DNA from 3 places in the Cedecea sp. Ae19-4 genome. Region 3 is predicted to be linked to each of the others. Evidence: predicted binding sites of a transcription regulator. Region 3 holds the regulator's gene; each other region holds the start of a gene.

Region 1 (10,258 bases), on a different contig from region 3:
GCAGTCGACGCCGGCCTTTGGCCCAGGCCAGCCACCATGCCACCGGCAGCCCCAGCGCGACAACAATCATCAGCGCCAGGCCGCCCAACCCAAGAGAAACGGCAATCGCGCTACCGTCTCCCCAGGCCAAATGAAACCCGTGCCACGGCGTGACGCCCAGCAAAGTCGCAAACGGAATCGCCAGCAGAAGCAGTGCCGGGAGCGACAGCCACATTGCCGGGCTACGCATCATTGCGCGTAAATCGCCTGGCCTTTAGGTGCCGCATAGCCATTCGCTTTAAACAGCTTCTGGCCTTCGGCGCTGCGCATAAAGTCGATAAACTTCTGCCCCTGCGGCACGCCGTTCGGGGCGTTTTTCAGCACGGCAGCGTAATAGACCAGCGGCTGGGTATGCAGCACCTGATCTTTCCCGGCGCTGTCCTTGATGGTGAAGCTCACGGTGTCGTACCACTGTTTGGCTTCATCAGGGTTGCTGAGGTTGATCTCATCCGGCAGCGCGATGTACGGCAGTTTGGCGGAAATCACTTCGCTTTCGTACCCGGCGGCGGCGTCAACCTGCCCGCTCTCCAGCCGCGTCAGCAGGCCACCTTCCAGGCTGACCTGGGCAGGGTTTTGTACTTCCCCCATCACCTGCTTCGCCACGCCCGGCTGCTGGTAATATTTTTCCGCCAGCAGCAGCGTAAAGACAATATTCTGCCCTTTAGGATCGTTATACGGATCGGTACGGCCAAACTTCAGCCCCGGCGTCGCCAGCACTTTCAGCCAGCTGGCGTCTTTTCCGTTCGCGGCGGCAAACTGCGGCGCGTATTTTCCTTTCGGGCTATAGGCGATAACCATGCTGGTGCTGGCCACCGGCACGGCATCGTCAATCAGCCCGGCATCTTTCAGGATTTGCATAGGGCCAGGGGTGATGGAGACAAACACATCGGCGGTAATTTTCTTGCTGGCGAGCAGCCGCGCCATTCCGTAAGCGCCTTGCCCCTGCCCCTGGTAATCACCGTGGTTTTCTTTCGCGAAGGCCGGACCGAGGGACTGGTCCATGACCTTGCCCATCGAACCTGCATAGGTGACGCGAATATCGGCAGAAGCCAGCGCCGAAGCGCTGAAAAGAAGTGAGCAAAGCGCCAGGGCGCCCGCGCTGCGTGCTGAAGTCAAAGCCATAGCATCCTCGTTATATATAAAAATACACAGCGATTATCCGCGCCGCTTCGCCGCTAAACAACGAGTTTGTATGATGAATTTATCTGCGGTTGAAGTTAAGAGGTACTCCCTTGGGGTGATTTCACTCCCAGCCGCTTCGCCAGCCGGTGGAGGTTGGCCACATCGACGCCGAGCTGCCGGGCGCTGGCCGCCCAGTTATTGCCGTTACGGGCAAGCGCTTCCCTAACCTGGCCGCGCTGAAACGCATCGGTCGCTTCTCGCAGGCTGGCAAAAGGGTTTTCTACGGGTGGCGTTTCTGGCTCGTGGGCTACCACATCCAACTGGCCAGCAAGCTGGAAATGTTGAGGCTGAAGCACAAGCTCGCCCTGTGGGTAACCGGCGCGGGCCAGCACAATCGCGCGATAAATGGCGTGTTCCAGCTCGCGGATATTTCCCGGCCAGCCATACTGCGCCAGAAGCATCCGAGCCGATTCACTCAGCCCAACCTGTTTCAGCCCCATCTTCACGCGGCTTTGCTCGCAGAAAAAACCGGCCAGCAGCGCAATGTCCTCTCCCCGCTCGCGTAACGGTGGAATGTGCAGCGGAAAAACGCTCAGGCGGTGAAACAGGTCGGCGCGAAACTCGCCGGCCAGTACCTGCTGGCGCAGATCGCGGTTAGTCGCGGCCAATACCCGAACATCCACGCGCTGGCTGCGATCGTCCCCTACCCGCTGAATATCACCGTACTGCAACACGCGCAGCAGCTTGGCCTGCAGCGCCAGCGGTAATTCACCGATTTCATCGAGAAACAGTGTGCCGTTATCCGCCATTTCAAACTTGCCGGTACGGTGATGAATCGCCCCGGTAAAAGCGCCCTTCACATGGCCGAACAGCTCACTTTCCGCCACGCTTTCCGGCAGCGCGGCGCAGTTAAGGTAAACCAGCGGACTTGCCACCCTGGCCGATCCGGCGTGAATCGCCCGCGCCACCAGCTCTTTCCCCACGCCAGTCTCGCCGGTGATCAGCACGTTCAGATCGGAACTGGCAACGATATCAATCTCTTTTTTCAGCTGGATGATGCCCGGCGAGCGGCCAATCATCTCCCCGGCGGCCTCCCGCGCAATAGCGGGCTGTACCGTGCCTTCCGGCGTTTGTTTTTCAAGCTGTTCCAGCAGCAAAGCATTGTTCAGCGCCCCGGACGCCAGTACGCCAATCAGCCTGAGCTCCTCATCGCTGAAGCTGTCGAACTGATAAGGATCCATGCCGTCCACGGTCAGCGCCCCGATGAGCGTCTGGTCGGCAAACAGCGGCAGCCCCAGGCAGGCGTGAACTTTGAGTTCTTCATGGTCTGGAATCAGGCCGTCATACGGGTCGGGCAGCTCGCTGTCGGCCGGGAAACGCACCACGTCACCCGCGCGGGCAATGGCCTCCAGTCGCGGATGAGCGTCCACGGCAAAGCGCCGCCCCAGCACATCGAGGGCAAGGCCGTCTATCGCCAGCGGGTAAAAATGCCGCGACTCGTAGCGCAGCAGCGCCGTGGCATCACCGCCGAGCAGCTTTCTCAGGGTTCGGATAACGCGGGTAAAGCGATCGGAATGGCTGATGCCGCTCTGCAGTTCGATTGCAATGGCGGCGAGAGAAGACATCGACAGGCTCATAGGGAGGCTCCTGGAACGCGAGGCGTTCAGCTTACGCCTGAGTAGTCAAAATGACAAACATCAGAGTCATTATGACCAAAAACAAAAATGTCATTATGACAATAAAAAAGAACACAAAAAACAACAAATAATTAAAAATCAATAAATTATAAAACTGGCACGATACTCGCAATAACACCGTCATTGAAGTACTTAACGCTATGACATCAATGAGGTTCTCAATGGCTATTCAGGTTAAAAACAACATTCAATGGGTTGGGCAACGTGACTGGGAAGTGCGTGATTTTCACGGCACGGAATATAAAACGCTACGCGGCAGCAGCTACAACAGCTACCTCATTCGCGAAGAGAAAACTGTCCTGATCGACACTGTGGACCACAAGTTCAGCCGCGAGTTTGTGCAAAACCTTGAGCGTGAAATCGACCTTAACACGCTCGACTACATCATTATCAACCACGCGGAAGAAGACCACGCGGGGGCGCTGACCGAGCTGATGTCACGCATCCCGCACACGCCAATCTACTGCACCGCCAACGGCATCGACTCCATTAATGGTCACCACCATCACCCGGAGTGGAACTTTAAGGTGGTGAAAACCGGCGACAGCCTGGACATCGGCAATGGCAAACAGCTGATCTTCGTTGAAACGCCAATGCTGCACTGGCCGGACAGCATGATGACCTATCTGACCGGCGACGCGGTGCTGTTCAGCAACGACGCCTTCGGCCAGCATTACTGCGACGAGCATCTGTTTAACGACGAAGTGGATCAGACCGAGCTGTTCGAACAGTGCCAGCGCTACTACGCCAACATCCTGACGCCATTCAGCCGCCTGGTAACGCCAAAAATTACCGAAATCCTCGGCTTCAACCTGCCGGTGGAGATGATTGCCACTTCCCACGGCGTGGTCTGGCGCGACAACCCGACGCAAATCGTTGAGCTGTACCTGAAATGGGCCGCCGATTACCAGGAAGACCGCATCACGCTGTTCTACGACACCATGTCGAACAACACCCGCATGATGGCGGACGCCATTGCCCAGGGCATTCACGAAGTTGACCCGCGCGTGGCGGTGAAAATCTTCAACGTGGCACGCAGCGATAAAAACGAAATTCTGACCAACGTGTTCCGCTCCAAAGGCGTGCTGGTCGGCACCTCCACTATGAACAACGTGATGATGCCGAAAATCGCCGGGCTGGTGGAAGAGATAACCGGGCTGCGCTTCCGCAACAAACGCGCCAGCGCCTTCGGCTCCCACGGCTGGAGCGGCGGCGCGGTCGATCGCCTTTCCACCCGCCTGCAGGACGCCGGGTTTGAAATGTCCCTCAGCCTGAAGGCGAAATGGCGTCCGGACGGCAACGCCCTGGAACTTTGCCGCGAACACGGTCGCGAAATCGCCCGCCAGTGGGCGCTCTCCCCGCTGCCGGTGGCTCAGGCTTCAATCACCGTCGCTCCGCTAGCCGAAGAAGCAAAAGCAGAATCCACCGGCGCCGACCTCGGCCCCCGCATGCAGTGCAGCGTTTGCCAGTGGATTTACGATCCAGCGCAGGGCGAACCGATGCAGGCCGTTGAGCCAGGCACGCCATGGAGCGAAGTGCCTGACAGTTTCTTGTGCCCTGAATGTTCGCTGGGCAAAGACGTCTTCGACGAACTGGCAACGGAGGCCAAATGAACAACGGCATTGTGATAGTCGGCTCAGGCTTTGCCGCCCGCCAGTTGGTGAAAAATATCCGCAAACACAGCGCAGAGGTGCCCATCCGGCTGATTGCCGCCGACAGCGCCGACGAGTACAACAAACCGGACCTGAGCCACGTCATCAGCTTAAACCAGCGGGCCGAAGCGATGACCCGCCAGCAGGCTGGCGCGTTTGCGGAGCAGTTCAACCTGACGCTGCACGCCAATAGCTGGGTCAGCAGCCTTGACCCAAAAAATAAACGGGTCAACTGCGGCGAGCAGCAGTGGCGCTACGACAAGCTGGTGCTGGCGACCGGCTCTGCCGCCCTGCTGCCGCCCGTTGCCGGCAAAGAGCTGATGACGACGCTCAACAGCCAGCAGGAGTATCAGGCCTGTGAAGCCCGGCTGCGCGACGCCCGGCGGGTGATGATCCTCGGCGGCGGGCTGATCGGCAGCGAGTTGGCGATGGACTTCTGCCGTGCGGGCAAAGAGGTTGTGCTGGTGGATAACGCCAGCCACCTGATGGCGTCGCTGCTTCCGGCAGAGGTTAGCGGCCGACTGCAATCCCGCCTGAACCAGATGGGCGTCGAGCTGCTGTTCAACCAGCGTCTGGAAGCGGTGAGCCAGGCGGAGTCAGGGCTGTGCGCCACGCTTAACAACGGACGTGAGCTGCAAGTTGATGCGGTAGTGTCCGCCATCGGCCTGCGCCCGAACGTCGGGCTGGCGCAGCATGCAGGACTTGAGGTTAACCGGGGCATCCTGGTGAACAGCCAGCTGCAAACGTCTGACCCGGATATTTACGCCCTCGGCGACTGCGCAGAAATCGATGGCAAAGTGCTGCCGTTCCTGCAGCCGATTCAGCTCAGCGCCATGACGCTGGCGAAAAACCTGCTCGGGGCGAGCGACGCGCTTTCCCTTCCGGCGATGCTGGTCAAGGTGAAAACGCCGGAGATGCCGCTGCACCTGGCCGGAGAAACCCACCGCCGCGACCTGACCTGGCAGATTAGCGCCAGCCCGCAGGGGCTGATTGCCAAGGGGATGGACGCTGCACAGCAGCTAAGGGCGTTTATCGTCAGCGAGGAGCATATGAAGCAGGCGTTTAGTTTGGTGCGGGAGTTAACTTCAGCGCCTTAAGCCTGGCCGTTTCTATGCAAACATGGCTAAAGTCCCGTTCACCTTAAGTAAAGTTTTATATTTTGCCACCGCGTCGATGAACGTCTCAGGGGAGTCACCGTCACTCCCCTGAGAACCCGGACTCCCGGCGAAATAAATCGACCGCTGAAGCGGCAGACCTCCGTTTTATCTCCCAGTCCTGGGTCGGCTGAGATGCGTTCCCGACGCTCTCAGCCTCCGGCCGTTCCCGACGGCCGGACCCTGGCCAGTCGGAGAGAAAACGGAGGCGATTTAAGCCGGAACCGTGCCTCGCTTTACGACTAACGTTGTCCTCAACCACGACGTCGCTTCTGGTTTTTCCCCTCTCCCCTGTGGGGAGAGGGTTAGGGTGAGGGGCAAATCTTTACAACGCCTCAACTTTCTCCAGCGCCGCCAGCAAACTCTCCGGCGACAGCGCCACCGGCAGCGCATGAATCGACTCCCCGGCCTGTAAAGTACGGGCAATCACCTTATCCAGGTCGGCACGATTATGGATATCCACATCCAACTGCGCCAGTTTTGTTGGCAGATTGAAACGCTTATAGGCCTGCGTCAGCTGCGCCAGAACATCGTCCTGCCCCAGCAGTGCGCTCTGTACCAGAATCCCGTAGGCCACTTTCGTGCCGTGCAGGAAGCGGTCGGTTTGCGGCAGCGTCGTCAGACCGTTATGGACGGCATGCGCGGCGGCAACGCGGGTGTAACGTTCGCCCAGGCCACCCACCATCCCGCCCCCGGCAATAATCGCCTCGACCACGTCCAGAAACGCCTGACTTAACTTGCCCTGGCGCTGATCTTCCAGCGCTTGTTCGCTGCGCTCCAGCAAAACATCGCGGATCGCCAGCGCCGCACCAATACCGAGGCGCACGGTCAGCGGCAGATTTTCCGGCTGCGGGCTAAGCACCACCGCTTCGTACCACTTCGCCAGCGTGTCACCGACGCCGGCCAGCAAATATTCCTGCGGCGCACGCAGGATAATTTCCGGCTCCACCAGCACCAGATGGTTAGCATCGTTGAAAATCTCGAAGCGCAGCGCCTGGCCGGCGTCGTTGTACCACACAGACAGCGGCGTCCAGGCCGCACAGGTTGCCGCGATGGTCGGGATTGCCACCACTGGCGCATTCAGCCGACGAGCAACCACTTTGACCGTATCCAGCAGCGCTCCACCGCCGAGGCCGATCACCACCTGACGTTCACCAGACTCCGCCACCAGCCTCTGCACGTCGCTTTCGCTGCAGTGCCCACCAAACTGAATATGCTTCGCGCCGGGCAGCGAAAACGCCGTCGGCAGGAAAGGCCGGGCCGCCGCAAACGCGCGTTCGCCGTAGATCCAGACTGCGTTATTCAGCTGATCTTCGCTGTAAAACTCAGTCAGACGAGCAAGGCTGCCGGGGTGTGAATAGTAATTCGCGGGGCCGGTAACCACGCGGATAGCGGTGCTGGTCATGATGCATTTCCTTTTCTTCGCTGGCGGGATATATTCTATGCCGATGATATGTCCAGACATCTGGACGGCTAATATCATTTTGCTTTATCTTATGTCTTTTCGTTCATTGCCCGCAACCCAGAAGGCCGTTAAAAATTCGACAGATCAATTCATTAAACCCGGAAGTCGCCGCCGCTATGACCACGCTTAACCGCCTTGAGATGCGAGAAATCTCTATCGCCTTCGCGGGCTTTAACGCGCTGAGCCAGGTGAATTTCCGGCTGGAGGGCGGCTCGGTACATGCTTTAACCGGCGCAAACGGCGCGGGTAAATCCACGTTGATGGCGGTGCTTTCCGGCGCGCACGAGGGTTACCAGGGCGAAATCCTGATCGACGGTGAAACGGTGACGATCCGCAACCCGCGTGACGCCAAACTGCTGGGGATCCATCTGGTGCAGCAGGAAGTGGACGTTGCCCTGGTGCCGGGCCTGAGCGTGGCGGAAAACATCATGCTCGATAAGCTGGCCGAAACGGGGCATGTCTACCGCTGGTCGAAAATTTACCGGCAGGCTCGAGAAGCGCTGGCGCAGCTCGACGTAGAGATCGACGTCAAAAAACGTATTGAGCAATGCACCCTGGCGGAAAAACAGCAAATCCTGCTGGCGCGGGCGCTCTCACATCATTGCCGCTTTCTGATCCTCGACGAACCCACCGCCCCGCTGGACAGCCAGGAAAGCGAGCATCTTTTCCGCGTCGTGCAGCGACTACAAAGCGGTGGTATTGGCGTGGTGTTTATCTCCCACCGCATCCATGAACTGAAAGCCATTTGCGACCAGATGACGGTGCTGCGCGACGGCAAGCTGGTGGACAGCGGCCCGATGGGGCATCTCAGTGGCGAAGAGATTGTAGAGAAAATGCTGGGCCACCAGCTGGACGACATTTATCCCCCTCACCGCCCGCCGGTTGAGGGCGACACGCTGCTGGCAGTGGAAGGTCTGCATGACGATGTGCTGCTGCGCGACATCTCGTTACGCCTGCGCAAAGGCGAAATTCTGGGTATTGCGGGCCTCGCCGGAGCGGGGAAAACCGAGCTTTGCAAAGCGCTGTTCGGCGCCACCCGCAGCACGCTTGATCGCGGCGAATTAAAAGGCAAGGCCTGGCGCCCGACCGACCCGGCGGATTCCGTCACTCGCGGCGTTGTGCTGGTGCCGGAGGAGCGCCGCAAAGAAGGCATTTTTATCGACGAGTCGGTCACCATGAATCTCGCCGTCAGCGCCGACAGCCAGTTTACCCGCTGGGGGCTGTTCGACTACCGCAAAGCTAAGCACTGGGCGGAGGAGACCATTCAGCAGTTGGGCATTCGCACCAGCGGCCCGGCGCAAGCGCTGCGCCGCCTGTCCGGCGGCAATCAGCAAAAAGTGGCCATCGGCAAATGGCTGCGCAACGAAGCCGACGTGCTGATTTTTGATGAGCCAACCAAAGGCGTAGACATCAAAGCCAAAACCGACCTCTTCGTGCTGATTGACAAGCTGGCCCGTCGTGGCAAAGGGGTGATTTACGCCTCGGGCGAATTTGCCGAGCTGGTCGGGCTGTGCGATCGCATCTGCGTGCTGTGGGACGGGCGCATCGTCGCTGAGCTGGACGGCCACCAGGCTACCGAAGAAACCTTATTACTCTACTCCACCGGAGGAACCCCCGCGTGAGCAAAGCATTATCCCTTAAGGCCAGCGCGTCAGGCCGCCAGCAGTTCTTTGACTTTCTCTACAAATGGGGGATGTTGCTCACCGTGGTGGCCCTGGTGGCGCTGTTCGGCATCGCGTCCGACAGTTTCCTTGAGCCGAACAACATCATCAATATTCTGCGCTCCATCGCCATCGTGACGGTGATCGCCATCGGCGTGTCAATCTCGCTCACCGTGGGCGGGTTTGATTTGTCCGTCGGCTCGACCGCCTCGCTGGCAAACGCGCTGGTGATTTCGCTGTTCGTCTGGCACGGCTTCGGCACCACCGAAGCGATTCTTATTACCCTGGTGCTGTGCACGCTGGTCGGGCTATTCAACGCCTTCCTGATCGTGGTGCTGAAAATTCCCGACATGCTTGCCACGCTTGCCAGCCTGTTTGTGATTCAGGGCGTGGCGATGACCTACAGCTACGGTGGATCGATCACCGAAAACATGGTGCTGCCGAGCGGCGACATGGCGGAAGGGACGATTCCCGCCGCCTTTGGCCTGCTCGGGCAGGTGCCGACCATCGTCATCATCATGCTGGTGGTCACGCTGGTCGCACAGCTCGCGCTCTCTCTGACCAAACATGGCCGCCGGATGTACGCCATCGGCGGCAACCCGGAGGCGGCTCGCCTGTCCGGCATTCGTACCACCCGTTACCGCGTGGCGGCCTACGTGCTGGCCTCGCTGCTGGCAGGTTTGGGCGGCATCCTGCTGGCCTCACGTATTGGCTCTTCACAGGTTAACGCCGGTGGCGGCTACCTGATGGATGCCGTGGCTGCCGCCTGGATTGGTTTCTCTCTGGCAGGTTCCGGTAAACCTAACGCGCTCGGCACGCTGGTAGGCGCGGTGATTCTGGGCGTGCTGCAAAACGGGCTGGTGATGCTCTCCGTGCCCTATTACGCGATGGACATTATTAAAGGCCTGGTGCTGGCTGCCGCGCTGGCAATTACTTACATACAACGACGCTAAAACAACAACTTCACACAGGGTAACGACCATGAAAAAACTGACAACTTCGCTGCTGGCGCTTAGCCTGCTTGCCGCTCTGCCGGGCCACGCCGCTACGCCATCGCCGGTGCCGGAAAAAATCGCCGCCCACGACGGTCCAATCCGCATCGCCGTGATCCGCAACCTGGGCTCCGACGACAACACCACGCAGTTTGTCGCAGGTGCGGTTCAACAGGCTAAAAAGCTGGGCTTCAAGGTCAGCACGTTCCTGAGCAACGGCGACGACGCCCGCTTCCAGGACTTTGTGAACCAGGCGATCAGCCAGAAGTATGACGGGATTATTCTTTCTCAGGGTCGCGATCCTTACTCCACCGAACTGGTGAAAAAAGCCGTAGCCGCAGGCATTGCGGTGTCGGTCTTTGATACCGCCGTAAACGGCACCATTCCCGGCGTGACCGTCACCCAGCAGGACGACGCCTCGCTGACCAGCCTCTCCTTCGGCCAGTTGGTCAAAGACTTCAACGGCAAAGCCAACA
Region 2 (10,258 bases), on a different contig from region 3:
AGGTTGCGCATTCTAAGGCAGAAATAAAAAAGCCCCGCCTTTACAGGCAGGGCTTCAGCAGACTGCAGAAAAGAAACTTAAGCTTCTTTGCTACCACGACCCGCACGTTTACGGTCGTTTTCAGTCAGGTGGCGCTTACGGATACGCACGGACAGCGGAGTCACTTCTACCAGTTCGTCATCATCGATGAACTCCAGAGCTTGCTCCAGGGTCATTTTCTGCGCAGGAACCAGGGTGGTCGCTTCGTCAGTACCGGAAGCACGCATGTTGGTCAGCTTCTTACCGGTCAGGCAGTTTACGGTCAGGTCGTTAGAACGACTGTGAATACCGATGATCTGGCCTTCGTAAACTTCAGCCCCGTGGCCCAGGAACAACTTGCCGCGATCCTGCAGACCGAACAGCGCAAACGCAACCGCTTTACCCTGACCGTTAGAGATCAGTACGCCGTTCTGGCGCTGGCCCACTTCGCCCTGACGGATATCGTCATAGTGGCTGAAGGTGGAGTACAGCAGACCGGTACCGGAGGTCATGGTCATGAATTCGTTACGGAAGCCGATCAGACCACGGCTTGGGATAACGTAGTCAAGACGCACGCGGCCTTTGCCGTCTGGATTCATGTTTTTCAGGTCGCCTTTACGCTCACCGAGCGCCTGCATCACGGCACCCTGATGCTGCTCTTCAACGTCCAGAGTCACGTTCTCGAACGGCTCTTGTTTACGGCCGTCGATTTCGCGGAAGATAACTTTCGGACGGGATACCGCCAGCTCGAAACCTTCACGACGCATGTTTTCGATAAGAACAGACAGGTGCAGTTCACCACGACCGGAAACGCGGAATGCGTCCGCATCTTCGGTTTCTTCAACGCGCAGCGCAACGTTGTGAACCAGCTCTTTGTTCAGACGATCCAGAATCTGACGAGAGGTCACGAACTTACCTTCTTTACCGCAGAACGGAGAGGTGTTGACGTTGAAGAACATGGAAACGGTTGGTTCATCTACGGACAGCGCTGGCAGCGCTTCAACATTTTGCGGATCGCAAATGGTGTCGGAGATGTTCAGTTCGCCCAGGCCGGTGATAGCGATGATGTCGCCAGCTTCAGCTTCGGTAGACTCGATACGCTCCAGACCCAGGTGAGTCAGTACTTTACCGACTTTACCGTTACGGGTTTTCCCTTCGCTATCAATGATAGTGATCTGCTGGTTTGGCTTCACTTTACCGCGTTTGATGCGGCCGATGCCGATTACGCCAACGTAGTTGTTGTAGTCCAGCTGGGAAATTTGCATCTGCAGTGGACCATCGAGGTCAACGCTTGGTGCCGGTACGCGATCGACAATGGCCTGGTACAGTGGCGTCATATCCGCCGCCATATCATTGTGATCCATACCCGCGATGCCGTTCAGTGCGGATGCATAGATGATTGGGAAGTCGAGCTGTTCGTCGGTCGCATCAAGGTTAACGAACAGGTCGAAGACCTGATCCACAACCCAGTCAGGACGCGCGCCAGGGCGGTCAACTTTGTTGATAACCACGATCGGCTTCAAACCATGGGCAAACGCCTTCTTGGTTACGAAGCGCGTCTGCGGCATTGGGCCATCCATTGCGTCAACCACCAGCAGAACGGAGTCAACCATTGACATTACGCGCTCAACTTCACCACCGAAGTCGGCGTGTCCTGGGGTATCAACGATGTTGATACGGTAGTCATTCCATTTGATAGCGGTGTTTTTAGCGAGGATGGTAATCCCACGCTCTTTCTCCAGGTCATTGGAGTCCATCACGCGTTCAGTAGTTTCAGCACGCTCACTGAAGGTACCAGACTGCTGCAGCAGCTTATCAACCAGGGTAGTTTTACCGTGGTCAACGTGCGCGATGATGGCGATATTACGCAGATTTTCGATCACAACTTTGCCTCAGGCATTAGAAATAGCGCGTTATTGTACACGTATTAATCGAAGGACAGAACAGGATCACAAAGAACCTTTACAAACAATGCAGAAAGTAAGGGTTTGTGATCGCTTTCACGGAGCTAAAAAGGGAGCCATAACGTAAATTGCACCAATATGGTGCTCAGGTTTCATACTGAAGCACTATATTGGTGCAAATTATTCATCCTGGTGCAGCCCTTTTGCACTATGGTGCGCATGATAGCGCCTTTTTAGGGTGATTTAAAAGTTGGCACAGATTTCGCTTTAAACATTTTATGGCGAAAAGCCACATTAAGAAGTGTTTGATTACCTCGTTACCACGACGACTACACCAATCCGGGAGAGTTTAAGTATGTCCGCTGAACACGTTTTGACGATGCTGAATGAGCATGAAGTTAAGTTTGTTGATCTGCGCTTTACCGACACTAAAGGTAAAGAACAGCACGTCACTATTCCTGCTCATCAGGTAAATGCTGACTTCTTCGAAGAAGGCAAAATGTTTGACGGCTCCTCGATTGGTGGCTGGAAAGGTATCAACGAATCCGACATGGTGCTGATGCCAGACCCAACGACGGCGGTAATCGACCCGTTCTTCGCGGACTCTACCCTGATTATCCGCTGTGACATTCTCGAGCCAGGCACTATGCAGGGCTACGACCGTGACCCGCGTTCTATTGCAAAACGCGCTGAAGACTACCTGCGCTCTACCGGCATCGCAGACACCGTTCTGTTCGGGCCAGAGCCAGAATTCTTCCTGTTCGACGACATTCGTTTCGGCAGCTCTATCTCCGGCTCCCACGTAGCTATCGATGATATCGAAGGCGCATGGAACACCGGCACCAAATACGAAGGCGGTAACAAAGGCCACCGTCCAGCGGTGAAAGGCGGTTACTTCCCAGTGCCACCGGTCGACTCTTCTCAGGACCTGCGTTCTGCTATGTGTCTGACCATGGAGCAGATGGGCCTGGTTGTTGAAGCTCATCACCACGAAGTGGCGACCGCTGGTCAGAACGAAGTGGCAACCCGCTTCAACACCATGACCAAAAAAGCTGATGAAATTCAGATCTACAAATACGTTGTACACAACGTGGCTCACGCTTACGGCAAAACCGCGACCTTTATGCCAAAACCAATGTTTGGCGATAACGGTTCCGGCATGCACTGCCACATGTCCCTGTCCAAGAACGGCGTAAACCTGTTCTCCGGTGACAAATATGCTGGCCTGTCTGAGCAAGCGCTGTACTACATCGGGGGTGTTATCAAACACGCTAAAGCGATCAACGCCCTGGCGAACCCAACCACCAACTCCTACAAGCGTCTGGTCCCAGGCTACGAAGCTCCAGTTATGCTGGCTTACTCTGCCCGTAACCGTTCTGCTTCTATCCGTATCCCGGTGGTTGCGTCTCCGAAAGCACGTCGTATCGAAGTGCGCTTCCCGGACCCAGCGGCTAACCCATACCTGTGCTTCGCAGCGCTGCTGATGGCCGGTCTGGACGGTATTAAGAACAAGATCCACCCAGGCGAAGCCATGGATAAAAACCTGTATGACCTGCCGCCAGAAGAAGCGAAAGAGATCCCACAGGTTGCTGGCTCTCTGGAAGAAGCACTGAATGCACTGAGCGAAGACCGTGAGTTCCTGACTGCGGGCGGCGTATTCACCGACGACGCTATCGATGCTTACATCGCTCTGCGCACTGAAGAAAACGACCGCGTGCGCATGACTCCGCATCCGGTAGAGTTCGAGCTGTACTACAGCGTCTAATTGAAGTTGTTTTTTGTTGCCGTGGAAACTTTGGCCCATCTTCGGATGGGCTTTTTTCTCCATCGGATCCTCCTGTGACGCTGTTTTTTGTCACTCAAAGACTATAATGCACTAAAACGGTGCACGGAGACTGCTGTATGGCAACTGGCGCGCTGCCCGATGCTGGGCAGATTCTGAATTCTCTCATCAACAGCATCCTGCTCGTGGATGACGAGCTGGCGGTTCACTACGCCAACCCTGCGGCTCAGCAGCTGCTGGCGCAGAGTTCACGCAAGCTGTACGGCACACCTTTGCCGGATCTATTGAGTTATTTCTCGTTGAATATTGGCGTCATGCAGGAAAGCCTGATGGCAGGCCAGGGGTTTACCGACAACGAAGTGACGCTGGTCATTGATGGCCGATCGCACATTCTTTCTCTGACGGCGCAAAAGCTGCCGGAAGGGTACATCCTGATGGAAATGGCGCCGATGGATAATCAGCGTCGATTGAGTCAGGAACAGCTGCAACACGCGCAGCAGATTGCTGCCCGAGATTTAGTTCGTGGCCTTGCACATGAGATTAAAAATCCGTTAGGCGGCTTACGTGGCGCGGCGCAACTGCTGAGTAAAGCGCTCCCCGACCCGTCGCTGACGGAGTACACCAAAGTCATTATTGAGCAGGCGGACCGCCTACGTAATCTGGTGGATCGTCTGCTAGGGCCTCAGCAGCCGGGCATGCACGTCACCGAAAGCATTCATAAAGTTGCCGAACGCGTGGTGAAACTCGTGTCGATGGAGCTGCCGGATAACGTCACTCTTGTGCGGGATTACGATCCGAGTTTGCCGGAGTTTGCGCACGACCCTGACCAAATTGAGCAAGTTTTACTGAATATCGTACGCAATGCGCTGCAGGCGCTGGGTAGCGAAGGGGGCGAGATTATCTTGCGTACCCGTACCGCTTTCCAGCTGACGCTGCACGGTTCTCGCTACCGCCTCGCGGCACGCATAGATATTGAAGATAACGGCCCGGGTATCCCGGCACATTTGCAGGACACGTTGTTCTACCCGATGGTCAGTGGGCGAGAAGGCGGCACCGGGCTGGGTCTTTCCATCGCGCGTAGCCTCATCGACCAGCATTCGGGGAAAATCGAATTCAACAGTTGGCCTGGTCATACCGAATTTTCGGTTTACCTGCCTATTCGGAAGTAGAGGTCATTATGCAACGAGGGATAGTTTGGGTCGTTGACGACGATAGCTCCATCCGCTGGGTCCTTGAGCGCGCGTTAACCGGAGCCGGATTAAGCTGCACCACCTTTGAGAGTGGCAATGAGGTGCTGGACGCGCTGGCGACCAAAACCCCGGACGTGTTGCTGTCGGACATTCGTATGCCCGGCATGGACGGTCTTGCCCTGTTAAAGCAGATTAAGCAGCGCCACCCGATGCTGCCGGTCATTATCATGACCGCGCATTCGGATTTAGACGCAGCCGTTAGCGCCTATCAGCAAGGGGCTTTCGATTATCTGCCAAAACCGTTTGATATCGACGAGGCGGTAGCGCTGGTTGAACGCGCGATCAGCCACTATCAGGAACAGCAGCAGCCGCGAAATGCGCCGGATAACGGGCCAACGACCGACATCATCGGCGAAGCCCCGGCGATGCAGGACGTGTTTCGTATTATTGGCCGTCTGTCGCGCTCCTCCATCAGCGTACTGATTAACGGCGAATCCGGGACCGGTAAAGAGCTTGTGGCGCACGCGCTGCACCGCCACAGCCCGCGGGTTAAATCGCCGTTTATCGCGCTCAATATGGCGGCTATTCCCAAAGATTTAATCGAGTCAGAGCTGTTCGGGCATGAAAAAGGGGCTTTCACCGGCGCCAACCAGATTCGCCAGGGGCGCTTCGAACAGGCTGACGGCGGCACGCTGTTTCTCGACGAAATAGGTGATATGCCGCTGGACGTTCAGACTCGTTTGCTGCGCGTGCTGGCCGACGGACAGTTTTACCGCGTGGGCGGCTACGCGGCGGTAAAAGTGGATGTCCGCATCATTGCGGCAACCCACCAGAACCTTGAGCAGCGGGTACAGGAAGGCAAGTTTCGTGAGGACTTGTTCCACCGTCTGAACGTCATCCGCGTGCACCTGCCTCCGCTTCGCGAGCGTCGGGAAGATATTCCGCGTCTGGCACGCCATTTCCTGCAAGTGGCCGCGCGCGAACTGGGCGTGGAAGCAAAGCTGCTGCATCCGGAAACGGAAAACGCCTTAACGCGTCTCGCCTGGCCCGGCAACGTCCGCCAATTGGAAAACACCTGTCGCTGGTTGACGGTCATGGCAGCGGGTCAGGAAGTGCTTATTCAGGATCTCCCGAGCGAGCTGTTTGAAACGACAGTGACCGAAAGCGGCGGGGTCACGCAGACCAACCCGGACAGCTGGGCCATGCTGTTGGCACAGTGGGCGGAACGAGCGTTGCGCTCCGGCCATCAGGATCTGCTTTCTGAGGCGCAGCCGGAAATGGAACGCACGCTGCTAACCACTGCGCTGAGACATACTCAGGGGCATAAACAAGAAGCGGCTCGCCTGCTGGGATGGGGCCGAAACACGCTGACTCGTAAGCTAAAAGAGCTGGGTATGGAGTAACGTTCGGCCATTTTGTAAAGAAGCAAATCAGCCCGCAAATTGCTGCTATTTTGTACTTTACTGCCGCGCCGGGTTAAGTATGATCGGGCGCGTTCAGGCAGGAGAGTCAGTTATGTTGGAATCCGTAATTCATATGGTCACGCGCGGCGCCGAAGCTGGTGCAGCCGCTGGCCATTCGCCACAGACGGCAGTAGCCGCGGTGATGTGCGCGTTACTGGTGAGCTTCTTTAGCTAAAAGAGAAGGCGGGGAAACCCCGCCTTTTTTATATCACTCTGGAAAACTGCTGCAGGCGCGCCTTTTGCCTCAGGTAGGCATCAAAGCACATGCAAATGTTGCGAATCAGCAGGCGTCCCTTGCCGGTCACCTGAATCCCCTGCTCACTGACCTTCACCAGCCCATCTTTCGCCAGCGGCGCCAGCAGGCCTAAGTCCTCGGCAAAGTAATCCGCAAACGTCAGCGACCATACCTGCTCAATGTCGGCGAAGTTAAGCTGGAAGTTGCAGATCAGCGCCTTGATAACATCGCGGCGAATGCAATCGTCCCGCGTGAGCGCCAGGCCACGCCACAGCGCATTGCCCTGCTCATCCACCTGCTGATAATAGCGCTTTAGCTCTTTCTGGTTCTGCGCGTAACAGTCGCCAATCATGCTAATTGCCGACACGCCAAGCCCCAGCAGATCGGTATCCCCTTGAGTGGTATACCCCTGGAAATTACGGTGTAGTTTGCCTTCCCGCTGGGCAATCGCCAGTTCATCGTCCGGGCGGGCAAAGTGATCCATCCCAATAAACTGGTAACCAGACCCCGTCAGCGAGCCGATGGTTTCCTGCAGGATATCCAGCTTCTGCTGCGCGCTCGGTAAATCAGCGTCTTTAATCTTGCGCTGGGCGGCGAATAGCGTCGGCAGGTGCGCATAGTTGAAAACGCTAAGGCGATGCGGGCTTAGCTCGGCTACGCGCTTGAGCGTGAAGGCAAAGCTTTCCGGCGTTTGCTTTGGCAGGCCGTAAATCAGGTCAATGTTGGTGGAAGTAAACCCCAACGCCCGCGCACGCTCGATCAGCGCGAAGATAAACGCTTCGTCCTGCTCGCGGTTGACGAGGCGCTGCACTTCTTTATTGAAGTCCTGAACGCCCATACTAAGGCGGGTAAAGCCTTCCTGCCGAAGATGGTCGAGCACATCCAGTTCAATTTCACGCGGGTCAACTTCAATAGACAGTTCCGCGTCATCATTAAAATGGAAATTGCCACGCAGCAGCGCCATCAGGCGGCTTATTTGCGCTTTGCTCAGATAAGTTGGCGTCCCGCCGCCCCAGTGCAGCTGGCTAACCTGCCGGCCCGCAAACAGCGGCGCGCGGTGGATGATTTCCTGCTCCAGAGCATCGAGATACTGGTCGGCCTTGTGCTGCTGGCGGGTCACAATTTTATTGCAGCCACAGAAATAGCAAAGCTTGTGGCAGAACGGGATATGCACATAAAGCGACAGCGGCCGCTCCGGGTAACGGGCAACCGCCTGCAAAAATGCCGGTTCGCCAAAGGCTTCAGAAAATTCCAGTGCGGTTGGATAAGAGGTGTAACGCGGCCCTGAATAATTATATTTCTGGATCAGAGCCAGATCCCAGTCGATTAACTGCTCAGACATACTCACTCCTTGCGGTGTTGTCGCCGGCGCCGACGAGGCGAAGCTGGCCCGCTCATTCCACGAGCCATAACCCTTCGCCGCAGCGAATTCTGCAGCCGCGACAGCCGCCGTAGTTTAACGAATAACCACAGCAGATAACACACCAGCGGAATAACCATAATAAGAACAGGTAATCCCATAGGAGTAAACGTCAGTTACCGCCCTTCAGCAGACGCATCAAATCATCCGCTTTTTCTTCTTCTTCCTCTTCATCGTCTTCCCAGGCGATGCCGAGCTGTTCCATTAGTGCATCGATGCGGTCGAGCTTCGCATCCACCCAGGACTGCTCTTCCTTGCTAAGGGTTTCGCCTGCTTCCAGACGCTCCAGCAGCCCATCCAGGCGCTCATCGTTTTCCAGCATATCCAGCTCAGCCTGTGGTGTTAGCATAGGTTTCTCGCTCTTCGGTTTGTGCTGTTTAGCGACCGGTGCTGCATCGGTTACGCCCAGTTGAATAGGTTTTTTACTGCCAATGCGAGGGTCTTTCGCCTGACCCGATGATTTGCCGCCTTTCGCCTGATTGCCACCATTCGCGCGGCTCCCCGCTGCGTGGCCGCTGTGTTTTTTCTGGCGCTTACGCTCACGCGCTTCCTGGTCAAGCTCTTCGCGTGATTTACGGCGTGCTTTTGCCGGTTTTTTACCTTGTGGTGCCGAGTTTGGTTGCTTCATGATAAGTCGTCTTAAGCCATTTTATTCAGTATAGAATTGCGGCGGAATCTAGCAGAAAGCAAGCAAAGAAAAAAGGCGACAGGTTAACCCGTCGCCTTTTTCTTATTCTGGCCCCCGTAAAGGAGCAAATATTCCATGTTAGCTTGAGACAACCCTGTCCTTCCTTCGCCGACACACTCACTTTACCGCTACGCTTGTTATTAACAAGGTGGCCGCCCACATTCACGGCTTCCCCCACAATGAACTAATCAGTTAATTATTTGAAAATAAACCACTCTTGAATAAATCGTTGCCAATATTCACCGGGATATCTGCCATTTACCATAGCAAATGACTTACAAAATCAATCCACTTCGCTGTAAGCCTTCTGCTTCTGGCGAGAAACACGGCGTTTTCCGCTCGTTCAGGTATAATCCCCGGCAAATGCTTACCTGACGGAGACAACCGTTTTGAAAAACTGGAACTATCAACTGACTAAGTTCGTGCTCAGCGCACCGGACATTCGCCATCTGCCTTCTGATACCGGTATTGAGGTTGCTTTCGCAGGCCGCTCTAACGCGGGGAAATCCAGCTCGCTGAACACGCTGACCAATCAGAAAAGCCTGGCGCGTACCAGTAAAACCCCTGGCCGTACGCAGCTCATCAACCTGTTTGAAGTTGCCGAAGGCAAACGCCTGGTAGATTTACCTGGCTACGGCTATGCCGAAGTCCCGGAAGAGGTGAAACACAAATGGCAACGCGCGCTGGGGGAATACCTGCAAAAGCGTAACAGTCTGAAAGGCCTGGTCGTGCTGATGGATATCCGTCATCCACTGAAAGATCTCGATCAGCAGATGATTGAGTGGGCAGTAGCCAGCAATATCGAAGTCATGCTGCTGCTGACCAAAGCCGATAAGCTCGCATCGGGCGCGCGTAAAGCACAGCTGAATATGGTGCGTGAAGCGATTCTGGCGTTTGGTGGAAATATCGAGGTCGAGGCGTTCTCTTCCCTGAAGAAAACCGGCGTTGATAAACTGCGCCTGAAGCTGGATAGCTGGTACAACGATCTTCCGCCGGCGGTGGAAGAGGAAGCGGCTGAAGAGTAATTCGTCCCTTCAAGGATCGTCTGCTCACTCTCAGTTCACAACGCGGCCCTGGCCGCGTTTTTCTTTTCTTTCGCGCAATAAAAAACGCCCCAGTCATTTCTGACTGGGGCGGCTAAATATTCAGCCAAATCCGATTACGTGAAGTAAAAGGTCTGAAAGATAGAACATCTTACCTCTGTACCCTACGCGAATAACTTTACTCCTTTTTAATCGCTCAAAAAAGCATTTTTTGTAGTTTTTTTTCACTTTTTGCATCACATTCTTGAATCATCATCACAAAAAGCTATGACTTATGTTGCTTAGTTACAAAAACATGACCTGAGCAATTGTCGATTAATGCGCCTCATCCCAGTTTTTGCCACTGCCGACTTCCACCAGCAACGGCACGTCGAGCTTCATGCTGCTTTCCATCAACTCATGCACCTTTTTAGACACCGCTTCCACGTCGTCTTTGTGCACTTCGAACACCAGTTCATCGTGCACCTGCATGATCATTTTCACACGTGGCTTGTCTGTCTCCAGCCAGCCGTCG
Region 3 (10,258 bases):
CCGCCTCATTCATTAATTTGTAAGGGTTGGTCTGGTCTGCCGCCATCGCAAATGGGGCGATAACCAGCATAGCTACCATCATAAGACGCTTAAACATCACTTGTTCCTCTTAAATTAATTCGTAGTACCTGACTGCGGTGCAGCATCAGTATGGCCTGCGGAATGCGCTTCAGCATCGCCAGAATTCTTATTGTCGCCGTTGCCGCTCTTGTAAAGGAACTGACCTATCAGATCCTCAAGAACCAAAGCAGATTTCGTATCCTGAATGGTGCTGCCATCTTTCAGCATAGATGACCCCAGTTCCGGGTCGTCAAAGCCGAGGTTAAGAGCAATATATTGCTCACCCAACAGGCCAGACGTGCGAATCGCCAGAGAGCTGGTATCCGGAATCTGGTTGTAGCGCTGTTCAATGTCCAGCGTTACGCGAGGCAAATAGGTTTTCGGGTCAAGAGCGATACCATCAACTCGACCAATAACAACACCACCAAGACGAACCGGCGAATTCATTTTCAGGCCACCGATGTTGTCGAAGGTGGCATATACCCGATAAGTCGGTTCGCTACGCAGAGAGGTAACATTCGCCACTTTCAGACAGAGAAAAATAATAGCGACCAGCGCGACCAGCAGAAAAGCACCAACCCAAACTTCAAATTTCTTTGTTTGCATGAACTCAATTCCCAAACATCAGTGCTGTCAGCACAAAATCGAGGCCCAAAACGGCCAGAGAAGCGTGCACAACGGTGCGCGTGGTTGCCCGGCTAATCCCGGCAGAAGTCGGAATAGCATCGTACCCGTTGAATAACGCAATCCACGTTACGGTAATGGCGAAGACTACGCTTTTAATAACGCAGTTAACCAAATCCAGCCGCCATGAGACTGCATTTTGCATTGCTGACCAGAAGAAACCGGCATCAATACCTTTCCAGTTCACGCCCACCAGAGCACCACCCCAAACGCCCACGGCAACGAAGATAAGCGTCAGAAGCGGCAGCGAGATAACCCCAGCCCAAAATCGCGGTGAAACGACGCGGCGCAGCGGATCGACAGCCATCATCTCCATGCTGGACAGCTGTTCCGTCGCACGCATCAGGCCAATTTCGGCGGTTAAAGCAGAACCCGCACGCCCGGCAAACAGTAGCGCGGCAACAACCGGGCCAAGTTCACGGAGCAGTGAAAGCGCCACCAGCATGCCTAGACTCGACTCAGCGCTGTAAGTCGTCAGCACAAGATAGCCCTGTAAGCCAAGCACCATCCCGATGAACAGGCCGGAAACCATAATGATCAACATCGACAGTACGCCGACATTATAAAGCTGACGAACCAGCAACGGCGCATGCTTGCGAAACTCCGGTTTCCCTACCAGCGCGTTGAATAACATCAGTCCGGCACGTCCAAACGAAGCGCAGGTTTTTATCCCGCGTCTCCCGAGAGATGCCAGTGCATTTAGCAGCATGAGCAGTTTAGCTCCTCGTTCCAGGTAATAAATCTTGTTGATAATCCCCGGCTGGATAACGGAATGGCACCGGGCCATCCGCGATCCCATCAAGGAACTGTCTAACGCGTGGATCGTGGTTTTCACGCAGTTCCGCCGGGCTACCTTGAGCAACAATGTGCTGATCGGCAGCAATATAAGCGTAATCCGCGATGCTTAATACTTCTGGTACATCGTGTGATACCACAATGCAGGTGACGCCAAGAGCGCTGTTAAGTTCTGAAATAAGCTTAACCAGCACGCCCATGGTAATGGGATCCTGTCCGACGAAAGGTTCATCAAACATAATCAAGTCTGGCTCAAGCGCTATAGCACGGGCCAACGCCGCGCGGCGCGCCATCCCGCCAGATAATTCAGAAGGCATAAGATTGGCCGCCCCGCGAAGCCCCACGGCTTCCAGTTTCATCATCACCGTGCTGTGCAATAGCGGTTCTGGTAACTGAAGATGTTCACGCAGTGGATAAGCCACGTTTTCAAACACATTAAGATCGGTAAATAAGGCGCCGGATTGGAACAGCATACTCATGCGTTTACGCACGGTAAAAAGCCGTGAGCGCGACATCGACGGTACGTTCTCACCATCAAAAAGGATCTCGCCGCTGTCCGGCTGGATCTGCCCACCAATAAGCTTCAACAGCGTAGTTTTACCGATCCCCGATGGCCCCATGATCGCCGTCACCTTGCCGCGTGGTACCGTCAGCGAAATATTCTCGAAGATCTGGCGCTCGCCGCGAGAGAAACTCATCCCACGGATCTCAACCAGATTGGCTTCTGTCTGACTCATCGCCCTTCCTTTTTTATGTTTGCCGGCAAGCATGGCCTCAAAGGGATGCTAAAACCCAACATTTTTACAGAATATTACCTGCGCAGGTTAGCGAAAGCTGGCATTTGTTTTACTTTTTCGCCGCATAAAGTCAGAATTAAGACTTATCGCCAGGCTCAGGCTGCACTTCGTTTTGCCCGACCCTTCAGCCCCTCAGGATCGGCGATTATACCCTAATAAAGGATTTTTCATGCTGTTAGCTACGGCGCTATTAATTATTGGTTTACTCCTGGTGGTCTATGGTGCCGACCGTTTAGTTTTCGCCGCAGCGATACTTTGTCGCAGCATCGGGATCCCGCCGCTGATTATCGGCATGACGGTGGTCAGCATTGGCACTTCACTGCCTGAAATTATCATCGCCAGTACGTCAGCGCTGCACGGCCAGTTGGATTTGGCCGTAGGGACAGCTATCGGCTCAAATATCACTAACATTATGCTGATCCTGGGGCTCGCCGCGCTGCTGCACCCATTTACCGTTAATTCCGATATTCTACGTCGTGAATTGCCTCTAATGTTGGCGGTGAGTGCCGCCGCAGGTCTGTTTCTCTATGACGGTGAACTGACGCAGGCCGAGGGCGTCATGCTGCTGACAATCGCAGTGTTATATCTACTCTTTATCATTAGAATAGGCCGCCTTGCGGAACGACAGGGGATCGATAGTCTGACGCGGGAGCAGCAGGCCGAACTCCCTCAAGAAGGCAGTCTGTCCGTCGCATTTTTATGGCTGGGAGTGGCGTTGGTTATTATGCCGATGGCAACGCGGATGGTCATCGATAATGCCTCGGTGCTTGCCCATTATTTTGGCGTAAGCGAACTGGTTATCGGTTTGACGATCATTGCGATTGGTACCAGTCTGCCGGAATTAGCGACCGCCATAGCCGGCGCGCGCAAGGGCGAAGATGACATTGCGATTGGTAATATCATCGGTTCGAACATTTTTAACGTTGTGTTTGTGCTTGGCATTCCTGCGTTGGTGGCACCGGGCCACCTCAACCCGTTAGCTTTTGCCCGGGATTATTGGTTGATGTTAGCGGTAAGTGCTGTTTTTGCCCTGCTCTGCTGGCGCAAACCTCGCCAAATCGGCAAGCTCGCGGGCGCTCTGTTAACATGTGGATTCATCATATGGATTGTGGTGCTGTGGTTCGTTGCGCCACCTGTCGTCGAATAAAGCGGAAACGGGAATTATGTCTCATATAGATTTAGCGCCGGGTTTTGACTTTCAACAAGCGGGCAAAGACGTGCTCAATATTGAACGTGAAGGCCTGGCTCAACTCGACCAGTACATCAACGACGATTTCTCGCTGGCCTGTGAGAAGATATTCTATTGTCCCGGTAAAGTTGTTGTCATGGGGATGGGAAAATCGGGTCATATTGGGAAAAAAATCGCGGCAACCTTTGCCAGTACCGGCACGCCAGCCTTTTTTGTGCACCCAGGAGAAGCCAGCCACGGTGATTTAGGCATGGTCACGGCACAGGATATCGTCCTGGCGATTTCTAATTCCGGCGAGTCGAACGAAATTTTGGCGCTCATCCCGGTATTAAAGCGCCTTCAGGTGCCTTTGATTTGCATGACCGCCCGCCCGGAAAGCTCAATGGGCCGTGCAGCGGATATTCATCTGTGCATCAAAGTGCCTCAGGAAGCTTGCCCTCTCGGCCTCGCGCCAACCTCCAGCACAACGGCGACGCTGGTTATGGGCGATGCGCTGGCCGTGGCGTTACTGAAGGCTCGTGGTTTTACCGCTGAAGATTTTGCTCTGTCTCATCCTGGCGGCGCGCTGGGGCGTAAGCTATTACTCCGCGTGAACGATATCATGCACACGGGTGATGATATCCCGCACGTAAGCAAAGAAGCCTCTTTGCGGGATGCGCTGTTGGAGATTACCCGTAAAAATATGGGGATGACGGTCATCTGCAATGACCTGATGAAAATAGAGGGCATCTTTACCGATGGCGATTTACGTCGCGTGTTCGATATGGGTGTTGATTTACATACCTTACGTATTGCGGATGTCATGACAACGGGAGGCATTCGCGTACGCCCTGGCACATTAGCTGTGGACGCATTAAACCTGATGCAGTCACGCCATATTACTTCGGTTATGGTGGCGGATGGCGACCAGTTGCTGGGTGTGGTACATATGCATGACATGCTACGCGCGGGCGTAGTTTAAAAAAGGATTAGCCTTAATGAGTAACCATGATGCGCTGCTTAATACCTGCTACGGGCCGGTAAGCGCGCAGGTCATAGCGAAAGCGAAAGAGATTCGCCTGCTGATTCTGGACGTTGACGGCGTAATGTCTGACGGCCTTATTTACATGGGCAACAGCGGTGAAGAGCTGAAAGCCTTTAACGTACGCGATGGCTATGGCATTCGCTGCGCCCTGACCTCCGGAATTGAAGTCGCTATTATTACAGGCAGGAAAGCAAAACTGCTGGAAGATCGCTGCGAAACGTTGGGCATTACCCACCTTTATCAAGGGCAATCCGATAAAGTTGTGGCGTTCCACGATCTGTTGTCAAAGGTTGCGCTTTCTCCCGATCGGGTTGCCTACATTGGCGATGACCTGATCGACTGGCCAGTCATGGAACGGGTCGGTTTAAGCGTTGCCGTTGCAGACGCCCACCCATTATTGACGCCAAAAGCGGATTACGTGACCAGAATCAGCGGCGGGCGAGGCGCAGTGCGGGAAATCTGCGATCTCCTGTTGATGGCGCAAGGCAAGCTTGATGAGGCAAAAGGGCAATCCATATGAGCAAGACCAGACGTTGGATTATTTTCCTGCTTGCCATTGCGGCATTAGTGCTTATCGGCCTGAATCTGACGGAGAAGGACGAGTCCGGCGTAACCGTTAACAGCGATACGCCAACTTATCAAAGCGAATTTTCCACGACAGTCGTATACAACCCACAGGGCGCGCTGAACTATAAGCTTATTGCTCAACACGTTGAATACTTCTCGGATACGGGTATTTCATGGTTCACCAAGCCTGTCATGACCCAGTACGATGAAAATAAAATCGCCACCTGGGAAATTCAGGCGGATCGCGCCAAACTTACCGATGACAAAATGCTTTATTTGTATGGCAACGTCGTCGTCACAGCGTTAACACCTGACTCTCAGTTACGCAGAATCACGACGGACAATGCGCAGGTGAATTTAATTACTCAGGATGTCGCTTCTGACGACCTGGTGACTTTGTACGGCACCACATTTAACTCCAGTGGCCTGAAAATGCGTGGCAACTTACGCAGCCAAACTGCACAGCTGATTGAAAAGGTTAAAACCTCATATGAAATCCAGAATAAACAAACTCAGCCTTAAACTTGTTCTGCTTGGTTCGCTTTTTGCCGTACCGCTGTCAGCCTGGGCACTGACCGGTGATACCGACCAACCTATTCATATCGAATCCGACCAACAGTCTCTCGATATGCAGGGCAACGTCGTTACCTTTACCGGCAATGTCGTTGTGACTCAGGGCACGATCAAAATCAACGCCGATAAAGTCGTTGTGACCCGCCCAGGCGGTGAACAAGGCAAAGAGGTGATTGATGGCTACGGTAACCCAGCTACTTTCTATCAAATGCAGGACAACGGTAAGCCGGTAAAAGGCCACGCGTCCACCATGCATTATGAATTGGCTAAAGATTTCGTTGTACTGACCGGCAACGCTTACCTTGAACAGCTGGACAGCAACATCACCGGCGACAAGATCACCTACCTGGTGAAAGAGCAAAAAATGCAGGCGTTTAGCGAGAAAGGCAAACGCGTGACCACCGTGCTGGTGCCGTCTCAGCTGCAAAACAAAAACGGCCAGCAACCGGCACCAAAAAAGAGTAACTGATTCGTTATGGCAACTTTAATTGCGAAAAACCTGGCCAAAGCCTACAAAGGCCGCCGCGTAGTCGAAGACGTCAGCCTGACCGTTAAATCAGGTGAGATCGTTGGGCTGCTCGGGCCAAACGGCGCCGGTAAAACCACGACGTTTTATATGGTAGTGGGGATCGTGCCCCGCGATGCAGGTAACATCATTATTGATGAAGAAGACATCAGCTTGCTGCCACTTCATGCTCGTGCGCGTCGCGGCATCGGCTATTTGCCGCAGGAAGCGTCCATTTTCCGCCGCCTGAGCGTGTTTGATAACCTGATGGCGGTGCTGCAGATTCGCGATGATCTGACGTCAGAGCAGCGTGACGATCGCGCTAACGAGCTGATGGAAGAGTTCCATATCTCGCACCTGCGTAATAACCTCGGGCAGTCACTGTCCGGCGGTGAACGCCGCCGCGTAGAAATTGCTCGCGCGCTTGCGGCAAACCCGAAGTTCATTTTGCTGGATGAACCCTTTGCCGGGGTTGATCCTATTTCCGTTATTGATATCAAACGCATTATCGAGCACCTGCGTGACAGCGGCCTCGGCGTATTGATTACAGACCATAACGTCCGCGAAACGCTGGCCGTCTGCGAACGCGCCTACATCGTTAGTCAGGGGCATCTGATTGCCCACGGTACACCGGAAGAAATCCTTGAAGACGAGCAAGTTAAGCGAGTCTATCTGGGCGAAGAGTTCAGACTCTGATAGGGTGGGAAGTCTTACACGACTTATTTGAGGACGTTTGCTCTGAACATGAAGCAAGGTTTGCAATTACGGCTTAGCCAACAACTTGCTATGACGCCCCAGCTGCAGCAGGCCATCCGTCTGCTTCAGCTCTCAACGTTAGAGCTTCAGCAAGAACTCCAGCAGGCACTGGACAGTAATCCATTGCTTGAGCAAACCGACCTGCATGATGAGATCGATACTCAGGAAGTGCCTGAGAGCGAAGCAATGGACACCCGTGAAGCCCTCGAGCAGAAAGAGATGCCCGATGAGCTGCCGCTGGATGCCAGTTGGGATGAAATTTACACCGCTGGAACGCCTTCAGGTACGGGAACTGACTATCTGGACGACGAGCTGCCTGTCTACCAGGGCGAGACCACCCAGTCCCTGCAGGACTACCTGATGTGGCAGGTCGATTTGACGCCATTTTCCGATACGGACGCCGCTATCGCGACGTCTATTGTCGATGCAGTGGATGAAACCGGGTATCTCACCGTGCCGCTGGAAGACATTCTGGAAAGTCTGGGCCACGACGATGTAAGCCTTGACGAAGTGGAAGCCGTCCTCAAACGCATCCAACGTTTTGATCCCGTCGGCGTCGCAGCGCGAGACTTACGCGATTGCCTGTTAATTCAGCTTTCTCAGTACGCCAAAGAGACCCCATGGCTGGCGGAAGCCCGGCTTATTGTTAGCGATCATTTAGATCTGCTGGCAAATCACGACTTCCGGACGTTGATGCGGGTCACGCGTATCAAAGAGGACGCGCTTAAAGAGGCCATGTGCCTGATTCAGTCCCTCGATCCTCGCCCCGGCCAGTCGATCCAAACGGGTGAACCTGAGTACGTTATTCCTGATGTACTGGTGCGTAAGCACCTGACGCGCTGGGTTGTAGAGCTTAACGCAGACAGCATCCCGCGCCTCAAAATCAATCAGCAATACGCAGCCATGAGCGGCAACACGCGCAATGACAGCGACTCGCAGTTCATCCGCAGCAACCTGCAGGAAGCGAAATGGTTGATTAAAAGCCTGGAAAGTCGCAATGATACGTTATTGCGCGTGAGCCGATGCATTGTCGAACAGCAGCAGGCCTTCTTTGAGCACGGTGAAGAGCATATGAAACCGATGGTGCTGGCCGATATTGCTCAGGCAGTGGACATGCACGAGTCGACAATTTCGAGGGTGACCACTCAGAAATATTTGCATAGTCCACGCGGCATCTTTGAATTGAAATATTTCTTCTCCAGCCACGTCAATACCGAAGGCGGCGGTGAAGCCTCCTCCACGGCAATTCGGGCGCTGGTGAAGAAGTTAATTGCTGCGGAAAACCCCGCCAAACCGCTGAGCGACAGTAAGTTAACCTCAATACTGTCGGATCAAGGTATTATGGTGGCGCGCCGCACAGTTGCGAAGTACCGAGAGTCTTTATCCATTCCACCGTCAAACCAGCGTAAACAGCTGGTGTGACTTTACCGATAAGGAAGACACTATGCAGCTCAACATTACGGGACAAAACGTCGAGATCACTGAAGCACTGCGTGAATTTCTGAACTCGAAGTTTGCCAAACTGGAGCAGTACTTCGAAAGAATCAACCAGGTCTATATTGTATTAAAGGTGGAAAAAGTCACCCATACAGCGGATGCTACGCTGCATGTGAACGGTGGAGAACTGCATGCCAGTGCCGAAGGCCAGGACATGTATGCGGCGATTGACGGCCTGATTGATAAACTGGCCCGACAGTTAACGAAACACAAAGATAAACTAAAACAACACTGATAATCCGGGCATCCGATGTGCATATGGCCGGCCCGCTGCTTAAGTCGCGGGCCGTTTGCACAAAAGTGCTTAGGTGAACTTATGATGAACAACGATTCCGCTCTACAACTGAGCAATGTCCTTAACCAGGAATGTACTCGCAGTGGCGTCCACTGCCAGAGTAAAAAACGTGCGCTGGAAATCATCAGCGAACTGGCAGCCAAACAGCTTGGCCTTCCACCGCAGGTCGTTTTCGAAGCCGTACTGACCCGTGAGCGTATGGGCAGTACCGGCATTGGCAACGGTATCGCTATTCCCCACGGCAAGCTGGAGGAAGATACGCTTCGCGCCGTCGGCGTCTTTATTCAACTGGAAACGCCAATCGCTTTTGATGCCATCGACAATCAACCGGTTGACCTGTTATTTGCGTTACTGGTACCTGCTGACCAGACAAAAACCCACCTGCACACGCTTTCCCTGGTGGCCAAGCGTCTGGCGGATAAAACCATTTGTCGCAGGCTGCGCTCAGCCGGCAGTGACGAAGAGCTTTACCAGATAATTACTGAAACAGAAGTCGATCACGACAGCGAAAATGAATAATCGGCGCGTTTGATGTCTCAGACAGATAAATCGGGAGAATGATTACATGGTGCTGATGATTGTCAGCGGCCGCTCAGGTTCAGGGAAGTCTGTAGCCTTGCGCGCACTGGAAGATATGGGATTCTATTGCGTGGATAACCTGCCGGTTGTCCTGTTGCCAGAGCTGGCAAAAACGCTTGCCGATCGGCAAATCTCTGCTGCCGTCAGCATAGACGTGCGCAACATGCCGGAGTCGCCGGAAATCTTCGAGCACGCAATGGACAGCCTGCCGGACGCTTTTTCTCCGCAGCTGCTGTTCCTTGATGCCGATCGTAATACGCTAATCCGCCGCTACAGTGACACGCGCCGCCTTCATCCGCTTTCCAGCAAAAATCTCTCTCTGGAAAGTGCGATTGACGAAGAAAGCGATCTCCTCGAACCACTAAAATCCCGCGCGGACCTGATCATCGACACCTCCGAAATGTCGGTACACGAATTGGCGGAGATGCTGCGTACTCGTCTGTTGGGTAAACGTGAACGCGAACTCACCATGGTGTTCGAGTCTTTTGGCTTTAAGCACGGCATACCGATTGACGCCGATTATGTGTTCGACGTGCGTTTTCTTCCTAACCCGCACTGGGATCCAAAACTGCGTCCAATGACCGGCCTCGATCGCCCTGTCGCCGCCTTCCTCGACAGGCACACAGAAGTACACAATTTTATCTACCAGACCCGCAGCTATCTTGAGTTATGGTTACCGATGCTTGAAACCAACAACCGTAGCTACCTGACCGTGGCGATTGGCTGTACCGGCGGTAAACACCGTTCGGTTTATATTGCAGAGCAGCTGGCTGACTACTTCCGCTCACGCGGGAAGAACGTCCAGTCCCGTCACCGCACGCTGGAAAAACGTAAAACATGAGCGTAAAGCAGACCGTTGAAATCACCAACAAGCTGGGCATGCACGCGCGCCCGGCGATGAAACTGTTTGAGCTGGTACAAAGTTTTGACGCAGAAG

Evidence for each region. Region 3 encodes sigma-54, which starts transcription at its own class of promoters, with help from an activator protein. Its sites were predicted from a motif close to GTTGGCACANNTTTCGCTNT; they were not measured.
Region 1: norV (anaerobic nitric oxide reductase flavorubredoxin) is a predicted target of sigma-54. The motif match lies at 2,952-2,971, and genes of this name have one in related genera.
Region 2: glnA (glutamate--ammonia ligase) is a predicted target of sigma-54. The motif match lies at 2,172-2,191, and genes of this name have one in related genera.

Annotation. Positions count from the first base shown of each region.
Region 1 is NZ_JBCHWG010000001.1:2,665,704-2,675,961, forward strand. It holds gene AAIE02_RS12590 (molybdate ABC transporter permease subunit) at 1-232, opposite strand, end outside; gene AAIE02_RS12595 (extracellular solute-binding protein) at 229-1,161, opposite strand; gene norR (nitric oxide reductase transcriptional regulator NorR) at 1,257-2,798, opposite strand; gene norV (anaerobic nitric oxide reductase flavorubredoxin) at 3,020-4,471, shown strand; gene norW (NADH:flavorubredoxin reductase NorW) at 4,468-5,607, shown strand; gene AAIE02_RS12615 (oxidoreductase) at 5,990-7,069, opposite strand; gene AAIE02_RS12620 (sugar ABC transporter ATP-binding protein) at 7,246-8,751, shown strand; gene AAIE02_RS12625 (ABC transporter permease) at 8,748-9,743, shown strand; gene AAIE02_RS12630 (sugar ABC transporter substrate-binding protein) at 9,772-10,258, shown strand, end outside.
Region 2 is NZ_JBCHWG010000002.1:314,684-324,941, reverse strand. It holds gene typA (ribosome-dependent GTPase TypA) at 78-1,901, opposite strand; gene glnA (glutamate--ammonia ligase) at 2,278-3,687, shown strand; gene glnL (nitrogen regulation protein NR(II)) at 3,825-4,874, shown strand; gene glnG (nitrogen regulation protein NR(I)) at 4,883-6,298, shown strand; gene AAIE02_RS14265 (YshB family small membrane protein) at 6,411-6,533, shown strand; gene hemN (oxygen-independent coproporphyrinogen III oxidase) at 6,562-7,935, opposite strand; gene yihI (Der GTPase-activating protein YihI) at 8,126-8,641, opposite strand; gene yihA (ribosome biogenesis GTP-binding protein YihA/YsxC) at 9,091-9,726, shown strand; gene spfP (small protein SpfP) at 9,847-9,894, opposite strand; gene polA (DNA polymerase I) at 10,060-10,258, opposite strand, start outside.
Region 3 is NZ_JBCHWG010000004.1:212,173-222,430, reverse strand. It holds gene mlaC (phospholipid-binding protein MlaC) at 1-97, opposite strand, end outside; gene mlaD (outer membrane lipid asymmetry maintenance protein MlaD) at 115-666, opposite strand; gene mlaE (lipid asymmetry maintenance ABC transporter permease subunit MlaE) at 671-1,453, opposite strand; gene mlaF (phospholipid ABC transporter ATP-binding protein MlaF) at 1,461-2,276, opposite strand; gene AAIE02_RS22190 (calcium/sodium antiporter) at 2,506-3,483, shown strand; gene kdsD (arabinose-5-phosphate isomerase KdsD) at 3,500-4,486, shown strand; gene kdsC (3-deoxy-manno-octulosonate-8-phosphatase KdsC) at 4,503-5,069, shown strand; gene lptC (LPS export ABC transporter periplasmic protein LptC) at 5,066-5,638, shown strand; gene lptA (lipopolysaccharide ABC transporter substrate-binding protein LptA) at 5,607-6,158, shown strand; gene lptB (LPS export ABC transporter ATP-binding protein) at 6,165-6,890, shown strand; gene rpoN (RNA polymerase factor sigma-54) at 6,939-8,372, shown strand; gene hpf (ribosome hibernation promoting factor) at 8,395-8,682, shown strand; gene ptsN (PTS IIA-like nitrogen regulatory protein PtsN) at 8,764-9,261, shown strand; gene rapZ (RNase adapter RapZ) at 9,308-10,162, shown strand; gene npr (PTS phosphocarrier protein NPr) at 10,159-10,258, shown strand, end outside.